3 regions of the Pseudomonas pichavaramensis genome follow, and region 2 is predicted to be linked to each of the others. Evidence: riboswitches for the same ligand, from Rfam matches in the RefSeq annotation. Region 2 holds a riboswitch; each other region holds the start of a gene.

What was found. A riboswitch is a leader RNA that binds a small molecule or an ion and turns the genes downstream of it on or off. The one in region 2 is predicted to bind cobalamin.
Region 1: it holds a riboswitch for cobalamin, as region 2 does, so the genes downstream of both, cobO (cob(I)yrinic acid a,c-diamide adenosyltransferase) here and ACJRW5_RS17955 (TonB-dependent receptor) in region 2, are expected to answer to the same signal.
Region 3: it holds a riboswitch for cobalamin, as region 2 does, so the genes downstream of both, ACJRW5_RS16995 (TonB-dependent receptor domain-containing protein) here and ACJRW5_RS17955 (TonB-dependent receptor) in region 2, are expected to answer to the same signal.

Annotation. Positions count from the first base shown of each region.
Region 1 covers NZ_JBJKFJ010000005.1:208,675-211,947, forward strand. Annotated here, with positions in the region: gene ACJRW5_RS10520 (C40 family peptidase) at 1-318, shown strand, start outside; gene ACJRW5_RS10525 (C40 family peptidase) at 404-928, shown strand; gene ACJRW5_RS10530 (hypothetical protein) at 937-1,257, shown strand; cobalamin riboswitch at 1,297-1,505, shown strand; gene cobO (cob(I)yrinic acid a,c-diamide adenosyltransferase) at 1,686-2,297, shown strand; gene ACJRW5_RS10540 (cobyrinic acid a,c-diamide synthase CobB) at 2,297-3,273, shown strand, end outside.
Region 2 covers NZ_JBJKFJ010000011.1:46,626-49,898, forward strand. Annotated here, with positions in the region: gene ACJRW5_RS17950 ((2Fe-2S) ferredoxin domain-containing protein) at 155-847, shown strand; cobalamin riboswitch at 1,111-1,304, shown strand; gene ACJRW5_RS17955 (TonB-dependent receptor) at 1,632-3,273, shown strand, end outside.
Region 3 covers NZ_JBJKFJ010000010.1:47,072-50,344, forward strand. Annotated here, with positions in the region: gene ACJRW5_RS16995 (TonB-dependent receptor domain-containing protein) at 1-1,879, opposite strand, end outside; cobalamin riboswitch at 1,967-2,175, opposite strand; gene dxs (1-deoxy-D-xylulose-5-phosphate synthase) at 2,387-3,273, opposite strand, start outside.

The sequences.
Region 1 (3,273 bases), on a different contig from region 2:
CTGTTCCGCGAGGAAGTCGGTCTCGAATTGCCGCGCTCCACGCGCGAATTGATCAAACTGGATGCGCCCAAGGTCGCGCGGGCCGATCTGGAGCCGGGTGACCTGATTCTCTTCAATAATCGTGGGCGTGGGCGTGTCAGCCATGCTGGCATTTACCTGGGCGACGATCAGTTCATTCATTCCAGCAGCAGCCGCAGCGGCGGTGTGCGCATCGACAGCCTGGACGACAGTTACTGGAAGCGCAGCTACATGGAGGCCAAGCGTGTGCTGGCGCTGGCTCCTACAGACGATCAGGCTGCGAGCAGAATCCATCCCTGATGGCGTATGGCGTGGCCCTCGGGGTTGCGCCACTACTCTCCAGGCGGCACAGTAGAGCCCATTCAGGCTCAGGATCGCCTCGCTTATGCCCGTAACGACCCGTGTCGCCCTCGTTTCCCTCGCTCTGCTGCTGAGTGCCTGCAGCAGTAACGCTCCCGCTCCCAAGCCTGTTTATATACCGTCCACTGCGCCCTCTGCCTATCAGGGTGGTGCGGAGGATGTACTGTTTCGTGCGCTTGGTCTGGTTGGAACACCCTACCGTTATGGGGGCAATACCCCGGAAGGCGGTTTCGATTGCAGTGGTCTGATCGGCTACGTCTATCGCGACGCCGCTGGTATCAGCCTGCCGCGTTCGACTCGTGAGCTGAGCGCGATGCGCACGCCGGATGTTCGTCGCGATTCGCTGCAAAGTGGTGATCTGGTGTTCTTCGCCACCAACGGCGGGCGCTCGGTCAGTCATGCCGGCATCTATGTGGGCGAGGGGCGTTTCGTGCACGCGCCATCCAGCGGCGGAACCGTGCGCCTGGATAGTCTCGACAATGTCTATTGGCAACGTGTTTACCTCGATGCCAAGCGAGTGATTACGCCTGAGCTCGCGCGCAATCCCTGAGCCAGATAATGGTCGCGCCCATTCGCCTGCCGCCTCAGCCTGAGGTCTGCGAACTCTGCGCTCGCCCCGTGGCGTTGACGCGCCATCATCTGATACCCAAGGCGCTGCATGACAAGGTCTACGTGCAGAAGCGCTTCCCTCGACATGAGCGCATCACCGCCACGCTCTGGGTCTGCCGGGCCTGCCATAACCAGATCCATCGATTGTTCAGCGAGAAGGAGTTGGCGCTCACTTTCAACACTCGCGAGGCGTTGTTGAGTGATGAGCGGCTGCGAACCTTTGTCGAGTGGCTGTCGCGCAAGCCGCCGGGCTTCATGCCCAGGCATTGAGCGGGATCAGCGTTGACGTGCAGGGTGGCCAGCCTCTAATCTGCGCGCCTTGCTTCAGGTGCCCGAATCACTGCAAGCGGTGGTCGAAGGGTGAAACAGGGAAGCCGGTTCCCATTCCGGCGCTGCCCCCGCAACGGTAGGTGAGTCGAACGCCGCTCAAGGCCACTGTGCAATGCACGGGAAGGCGCGGCGCTGAACCTTTTGGTTCACTCACGAGCCCGGAGACCGGCCTGTCGCAGTTTTCACGGCATCGCGGAGGGCGTTGTCCGGCCAACGCTCCGGTTGTTCCGGGGCGTTCGTTTTTTTGTCTTCCGCATGCACGACCAGCTATTGGCGCCTGGATGAGGAGGGCAGAATCGTCTCTTCTCCTGGCTGCCGTTCACGCTGCCGCACGAGCAATGCGCGAGATTGCGGCCGAGGAGCAGAGCATGAGCGAGTCCGTTGACCGCGACGCGCGCCACAAGGCGCGCATGCAGCGCAAGAAAGCCCTGATCGACGAGAAGATCGCCCAGGCCCAGGATGAATACGGCTTGTTGCTGGTGCACAGCGGTAATGGCAAAGGCAAGAGCAGCAGTGCCTTCGGCATGGTTGCCCGGGCTCTTGGCCACGGCATCAAGGTCGGCGTGGTGCAATTCATCAAGGGCGCGGCCAGCACCGGAGAGGAAACCTTTTTCCGCCGTTTCCCCGAGGAAGTCAGCTACCACGTGATGGGCGAGGGCTTTACCTGGGAGACCCAGGATCGTCAGCGCGATATCGCCAAGGCGCAGCAAGCCTGGGACGTGGCCCGGCGCCTGTTGGCCGACGAGTCTGTCGGACTGGTGGTGCTGGATGAACTGAACATCGCCCTCAAACACGGCTATCTGGAACTGGCGACGGTGCTCGCCGATATCGAGGCCCGACCACTGCTGCAGCATGTGGTGGTGACAGGGCGAGGCGCTTTGCCGGAGATGATCGAGGCGGCCGACACGGTCACCGAGATGAACCTGGTCAAGCATGCCTTCAAGGCTGGGGTGAAGGCGCAAAAGGGCATCGAATTCTGATGAGCGCTCGCCAATGTCCGGCGTTATTGATCGCCGCGCCCGCTTCCGGCCAGGGCAAGACCACCGTCACCGCGGCATTGGCACGCCTGCACACGCGTCAGGGACGGCGCGTGCGCGTCTTCAAGTGCGGTCCGGATTTCCTCGACCCGATGATCCATACCCGTGCCAGTGGCGCACCGGTCTATCAGCTCGATCTGGCAATGGTAGGCGAGGCGGAAAGTCGTCGTCTGCTATGGCAGGCAGCCGGCGAGGCCGATCTGATCCTTATCGAAGGCGTGATGGGCCTGTTCGACGGCAAGCCCTCTGCGGCCGACCTGGCGCGCCACTTCGGCGTGCCGGTACTGGCTGTGATCGATGGTGCGGCCATGGCCCAGACCTTCGGCGCCCTGGCTCATGGCCTTGCCACTTTCCAGCCGGACCTGCCTTTCGCCGGCGTGCTTGGCAATCGTGTGGCCAGCACGCGGCATGGCGAGATTCTGCGCGATGCCCTGCCATCGACCATCCGCTGGTTCGGCGCGTTGCCACGCAGTGCGGCGGTAGAACTGCCCAGCCGTCATCTGGGCCTGGTGCAGGCGGCTGAGCTGGCCGATCTCGATGCCCGCCTGGATGCCGCCGCCGATGCCTTGGCCGCCAGCGCCGATGTCGATTTGCCGCCTGCAGTGAGCTTCGCCGCGCCGCCGATCGACGAACCAAAGGCGCTGCTGAGCGGCGTGCGCATCGGCGTGGCACGGGACGCAGCCTTTGCCTTCCTGTACCAGGCCAACCTCGACCTGTTGCAGGCTCTTGGTGCCGAGTTACGCTATTTCTCGCCGCTTGCCGACAGCGCCTTGCCCGAGGTGGACAGTCTCTACCTGCCGGGTGGTTACCCTGAGTTATACCTGTCCGAACTGGAGAGCAACCAGGCCATGGCGGCGGCGATTCGTGCCCATCATCAGGCCGGCAAGCCGCTGCTCGCCGAATGTGGCGGCATGCTCTA
Region 2 (3,273 bases):
TCGATGTGGTGGACGCGAAAAGCGAAATCCACCCTACGCCTGTGTTGCGTTAATTCCGTAGGGTGCGCCGCGCGCACCGGGCTTTCTATCACCTGCCGGATTGCCTCCGGACCACGACGCGCTGCTAGACTGCCGGCCCGTTTTGGAGACCGACATGAGCCAAACCCCTTACGCCCGCGTTCTGTTCATCGGCCCCGGCCTTAGCCGTGGAGCTTCTGCCGAGCGTTTGCAGCAGCGCATCCTGGCGCTGCTGGGCGAGGCGCATCTGGCTGATACGGAGCAGGACGGCTTCTGGCTGGCCATCGATCAGGCGCCGCGCCCACTGCTGGTGGTCGATCTGGAGCCGCGCGTCGACGCCGCACACCGCGACTGGCTGCGTGAACGCATCGCTGAGCGCGGTGACGGGGAGCAGGTGTTCGTGATTTGCACGGCCATGGAGGATGCCTGGCTCGATGGCCTGGGGGCGTTGCTCGAGCAGCGTGACGCACATCTTCCCTGCAGCGATGTGCCCGCTGTGCCGGAGCACCACGCCTGGTCGCAGATTCCGCCACATGCGCAGCGCCTGCTGCTGTGCAACGGCCCGCGCTGCACACGCAAGGGCGCGCTGGGGCTGTGGAAAACTCTGCGCCAGCGACTCAAGGCGGCGGGCAGGCTGGAGTGCGAGGGCGGGGTGCATATCACCCGCAGCCAGTGCCAGTTCCCCTGCGATCTGGGCCCGACCGCGAGCCTTTATCCACAGGGTGAGTGGTATGGCATCAAGGACGAGGCGGCAGTCATTCGCCTGGTCGACGAGCGCCTGGTGGCGGGCAGGGCGCTGCCGGAGTTGCGGATCGATAAGCAGGCATGAGGTTAATGTTTATCAGATAACGCATCCCGATGCCGCTGGGCGTAGGGGCCCCGCCCCGGGTGGAGCCGCGTCGTACGCGATTCACGGCGGGGCGCCGCTCCTTCAGGTTCGGCGCACAAGGTTTAACGGACTGGCAGCGAGCATGCGGCTCGGAGTGTTTGCCGCTGATGCGCAATGCCGCCCAGCCGCTCATACGGCAAGCAGTCGCCAGCAAAGTGTCCTCACATAGGCCCGCGCCTTGACTTGAACGGGTGTGGGTGGTCATATCCGCCCCCGCTTCAGGTGTCTCACGCCGCCGCGCGTGAGGTGAAACGGGAAGTCGGTTGAAGTCCGACGCTGCCCCCGCAACGGTAAGCGAGCGACCGCATCTATACGCCACTGTGCGCCACGCGCATGGGAAGGCGATGCGTTCATGACCCTCGCAAGCCCGGAGACCGGCCTGGAGTCACTCTGTCTGGCAACCCGCGGTGGGCGGGCGTTGACTCCAGTAGGGCGCGTTCGTGCTCCTGTCTGTCGTTGCGCATTTCCATCGGATTGCCGTGCCTTGTCCTTTGACGATGGAACTCTTATGGCGCGCCATTTCCGCTTCAACAACCCTTTATTTCAGGGCGTCCTGCACCAGCCAAGTGGCCGGGTAGAGCGGCTGCAAAAACCGATAATGTTATGTTATAACAATAACATTATGCCTTCCGACCATGACCCCTCGCTGTCATCACACGCCGATGAGCGCATGGGCCTGGTGCCGGCGAGGTCGGTTTCCCCGCGCAAATCTGGACGTTCTGCCGTGTCTCACTCCCCGTTGTATTGCTCCTTGCCACTCGCATTGGCGTTTGGCGGCTTGGCCGTGGCCAGCGAAGATCCCGTCGACCTACCCGAGTTGACTGTCCAGGCCAGGACTCTGCAGGAGGGTGAAAGTACGCTGCGTACGCCCACCACGGCCGGTTCGCGCCTCGATCTGCCGGCCCTGCAAACGCCCGCCAGCACCACCAGCCTGAGTGGCGCGCAGGTGCGCGAGCGTAACAACCTGACGCTGCAGGATGCTGTGACCCGCACGCCCGGCATCAGCTTCGTCGGCAGCCCCGGCAACGGCGGCACGGCGCTGTCGGCGCGCGGCTTCACCGGCCACTCGGCGACCATGCAGCTGTATGACGGCACCCGCCAGTACGTCGGTGCCGGCACCGTGACCTTTCCGGTGGACACTTGGTCGGTGGCGCGCATCGACGTGCTGCGCGGCCCGGCCTCGGTGCTTTACGGCGAGGGTGCGACTGGCGCGGTGATCAATGTGCTGCCGAAGAAGCCGTTCGCGGGCGAGATCCGCAACCAGCTGCGCCTCGGCTACGGCAGCGACGACCGCCGCCAGGCCGCGCTGGACAGCGGCGGCTCGCTGAGCGACGCGCTGAGCTATCGCTTCAATATCAACCAGCAGGCCAGCAATGGTTGGGTCGACCGTGGTGATTCCGCGAGCCTGGCGATCAGTGCCGCGCTGCGCTGGGAGGCCAGTGATGCGCTGAGCTTCACCCTGTCCCACGATCACGGCGACCAGGACCCTGAGCGCTACCTCGGCACGCCGCTGGTCGATGGCAAGTTTCGCGAGAGCCTGCGCGAGCGCAACTACAACGTCGATGATGCCGAGATCCGCTACAACGACCAGATCACCCGTCTGGTGACCGATTGGCGCATCAGCGATGCGCTGACGGCAAGCAACCAGCTCTACTACATCAAGACCCAGCGCTACTGGCGCAACGCCGAGGCCTACCGTTGGCAGCCGGGCGACAGGGTCGAGCGCAGCGAGTTCTACAACATCAAGCACACCCAGGAGCAGCTCGGAGACCGCCAGAGCTTCACCCTCGACCACGACCTGTTCGGTCTCGACAGCCGCACCGTGGTCGGCGTGGATTACAACCGCATCCATTTCGCCCGCCAGCACGATTTCGCCAGCAGCTTCAGCGACAGCGTGCCATTGGCCGGCTCCGGCGGCGGTCAGTACCAGAGCACCGACCCGCAGGGCTACGGCCCGCGCGAGCGCAACCTGGCGCGGCAGTTTTCGCTGTTCGCCGAGAACCGTACCCAGCTGACCGAGCGCCTGTCGCTGGTCACCGGTGTGCGTCGCGATCAGGTGCATATCCAGCGTGATGCGCTGGTCGATGGCAGCCGTGCGGATCGCAGCCTGAGTGGCGATAACTGGCGCGCCGGTCTGGTCTTCGCCCTGACCCCGGAGCTGTCGCTGTACGGCCAGTACGCCACCAGCACCGAGGGGGTGAACAACCTGCTGACGCTCAACGTTGCCCAGCAGAGCTACGACCTGGCCGAGGCCAAGCAAACGGAGATCGGTCTCAAGCAGGCATTCTGGAACGGGCAGGGCGAGTGGACGCTGGCCGCCTACCATATCGTCAAGGAGAAGCTGCTGAGCCAGACCACCGCCAGCG
Region 3 (3,273 bases), on a different contig from region 2:
GCAGGAGGCTGAGAGGCTGCTCACGGTAGCCATGGTATCGGGAGTCCTCGGCGTTCTGATAGAGGACGCGGCTGTAGCCCTTGTCCAGCAGATTGTTGAGTTTGATATCGAAGCCCAGCTCCTGATTGGCCTGCCAACTGCCGCGCAGATCGAGTACGCCGTAGCCGGCGATTTCACGATTGTTGGCGGGGTCGTCGAAGCTGCGGCTGACCAACTGCCAACTGGCGCCAATGCCGAAAGTACCGATTTTACGGTCGATATCCAGGTTCAGCGTGCGTTTGGCGCGACGTTGCAGGGTATGGCCGCTGTCGCGATCACGTGGATCGATCAGGCTCAGCCCCAGCGCGGCTTGCCAGCCAAGCAGTTCATGTTGCAACGAGGCTTCGAAACCATTGATGCGGGCCGTGTCGACGTTGTAGTTGCGACCGACGAAGGTGCTCGTGTTCCACACGTAGGCGATCAGGTCGCGGACATCGGTGCGGTAGATCGAGGCTTCGAGGCGCGTCTTTTCGGCCAGTTGGCTGCGCCATTGCAACTCGTAGCTCTTCGATTTTTCCGGGGCGAGATCCGGGTTGGCGCCCCAGGAAGCAGGGCCGTAGAGGTCGTTGAAAGTGGGCACGCGGAAGCCTTCGGCGTAAGACAGGACCACGTCGTTGGTTGTGTCGAGCGGCGCGCTCAGAGCGGCGTTCCAGGTATTCTCGCTACCAAATTGCTGGTTCTTGTCGTGGCGTAGGCCCAGTTCGGTACTGAAGTGCTCGCCGCGATAGCTGTGCTGAATGAAGCCGGCCTGGTTCCAGCGGCTTTCCTCGTCGTAGGCAGTGCTGCTGTGCAGCTTGTCCTTCTGGTAATCGGCGCCGAGCAGCAGGCCGTGGCCATTCCCTAGGTCGAGGTTGTTCAGCCAGGCGACCGAGTTGCGGTAGCTGTTGAATGCATCGGTGCCGGCGAACAGCTTGTCGCGATCTTCCAGTTTGTCCTCGCCGTGGCCGATTTCCAGGCGGCTGTTCCAGATTTCGTTGAGCCGGGCATCGACGAAGGCCGATAGGCTGTTGAGGCTGTAATCGCTGTAGGGCTTGGCCGGGAAGCTGGTAAAGGTGCTGTCATCCCAGCGGCCATAGGGGTTGTCGTACTCACTCTTACCCCTCTGGTCGAGTGCGCTGAGGCCAATCTGCAGATCGTCATTGAAGCGGTGGCTGAAGTTGAGGCTGAAGGCGCGATTGCGATAGGCGTCGTGATCGGCATCGGATGCCCAGGAGGGGCCGGTGCGATCGATGCCGGCGGTTTCTTCCAGGCTGGTGTTGAGGCTGTAGCGTGTCTGCTGGTCGCCACCGGATACGCCGAGGCTGCGTTCCCAGGTTCCCTGGCTGCCGCCGGCGATGCGCAGGTAGGGATGAATGCCTTCACCCTGATCTCGACGAGTGAATATCTGCACCACGCCACCGATGGCATCGGCGCCATAGAGTGCGGAGCGGGAGCCGCGCAGCACTTCTATACGTTCAATCTGCTCGACGTTCAGATACTGCAGGCTGGCGCCGCCGGAGGAGACAGAGCCTGTACGTTGACCATCGATCAGCACCAAGCTCTGCGCATTGTTGGTTCCGCGAATGAACAGGCTGGTATTGCTGCCACGGCCGCCGTTTTGTATCACCTGTACCCCGGGAACCCGGGCGAGCAATTCATTGACGCTGGCTGGGCGCAGGCGCTCGATATCGGCACGGGTAAAGACGCTGACCGCTGCGCTGCTTTCGCTTCGTTTCTGGACATCGCGGTTGACGGTTATCAACGTATCGTCGAGTTTCAGGGCGTCGTCGCGAGACGGTGTTTCGGCCAGAGCCAGGCTTGGTGTCAGGGCGATGGCCAGAGCCAGACGAGACAGTTTCATTATCTTTCCTCAAAGGTCGGCAGACTTTCGAGGAGGGCAGGCGCAAGCGCAGACAGGGCAGCGCTTGACCGTGCTGCCCTCCGCAACACCAGTCGCACCGCCTTGGCCGGTCTCCGGGCTCTCGACCCGCATCCGCCTTCCCAGGCATGACCCAGTGGCTGTTGGACGCGGTACACGCTCAGTGCGTGCAGTCGATTACCGTTGCGGGGGCAGCGTCGGGGTTGCTCATGGAGTGCGCACCGACTTCCCGTTCAGCAGACCGTTGAAAACTACCTGCGTTGGCAATACTGCGTTAAGAACGCCCTCAAAATGCTCATTTACAACTCGTAAACTCCGCTTTTTCGGCCGTTCTTGCCTTGTCTTGCCTGCCTCGCCTACGTTTTCAACGGCTTGCTGACGCCGCTTGCGCAGCGCACCCTGGCGGAACATGAAGTGCGCGCACCTTAGTGCGCGCGCAGGTGCATGACAAGCAAGCCCGGCTCATTCGGCGATGAGCGGGGCTCATGCTCAGAGCGAGTTCAGGCGCTCGCGTACCGCGCGTTCGATGCCGGCTTCGTCCAGGCCGCACTCGGCGAGCATCTGGCTGGGCTTGGCATGTTCGACGTAGTAGTCCGGCAGGCCGAGGTGCAGCATCGGCACCAGGCGGTTCTCGACGGCGAAGAATTCGCTGACCGCGCTGCCGGCGCCACCCATGATGCTGTTTTCTTCAATGCTCACCAGCAGCTCGTGGCTGCTCGCCAGTTCACGTAGCAGGGCTTCGTCCAGGGGTTTGACGAAGCGCATGTCGACCACGGTGGCGTCCAGCGTCTCGCCAACCCGCAGGGCTTCGGCCAGCTGTACGCCGAAGGCCAGCAGGGCAACGTGCTTGCCTTGGCGGCGAACCAGCGCCTTGCCGATTTCCAGCGGTTCCAGGCCCGCGTCGAGCGGCGCGTTGGGGCCGGTACCGCGCGGGTAGCGCACGGCTGCCGGGCCGTCGAACAGATGGCCGGTGGTGAGCATGCGGCGCATCTCGTTCTCGTCGCTCGGTGTCATCACCAGCATGCCGGGGATGCAGCGCAGGTAGGACAGGTCGAAGCTGCCGGCGTGGGTCGGACCGTCCTCGCCGACCAGGCCGGCGCGGTCGATGGCGAACAGCACGTCGAGGTGCTGCACGGCCACGTCATGGATCAGCTGGTCGTAGGCGCGCTGGAGGAAGGTGGAGTAGATCGCCACCACCGGCTTGGCGCCCTCGCAGGCCATGCCGGCCGCCAGGGTCACGGCATGCTGCTCGGCGATCGCCACGTCGAAATAGCGCTCGGGGAAACGCTCGCTGAAGGCCACCAGGTCGGAGCCTTCCTTCATCGCCGGGGTAATGCCGACCAGGCGGTTATCGGTCGCGGCCATGTCGCACAGCC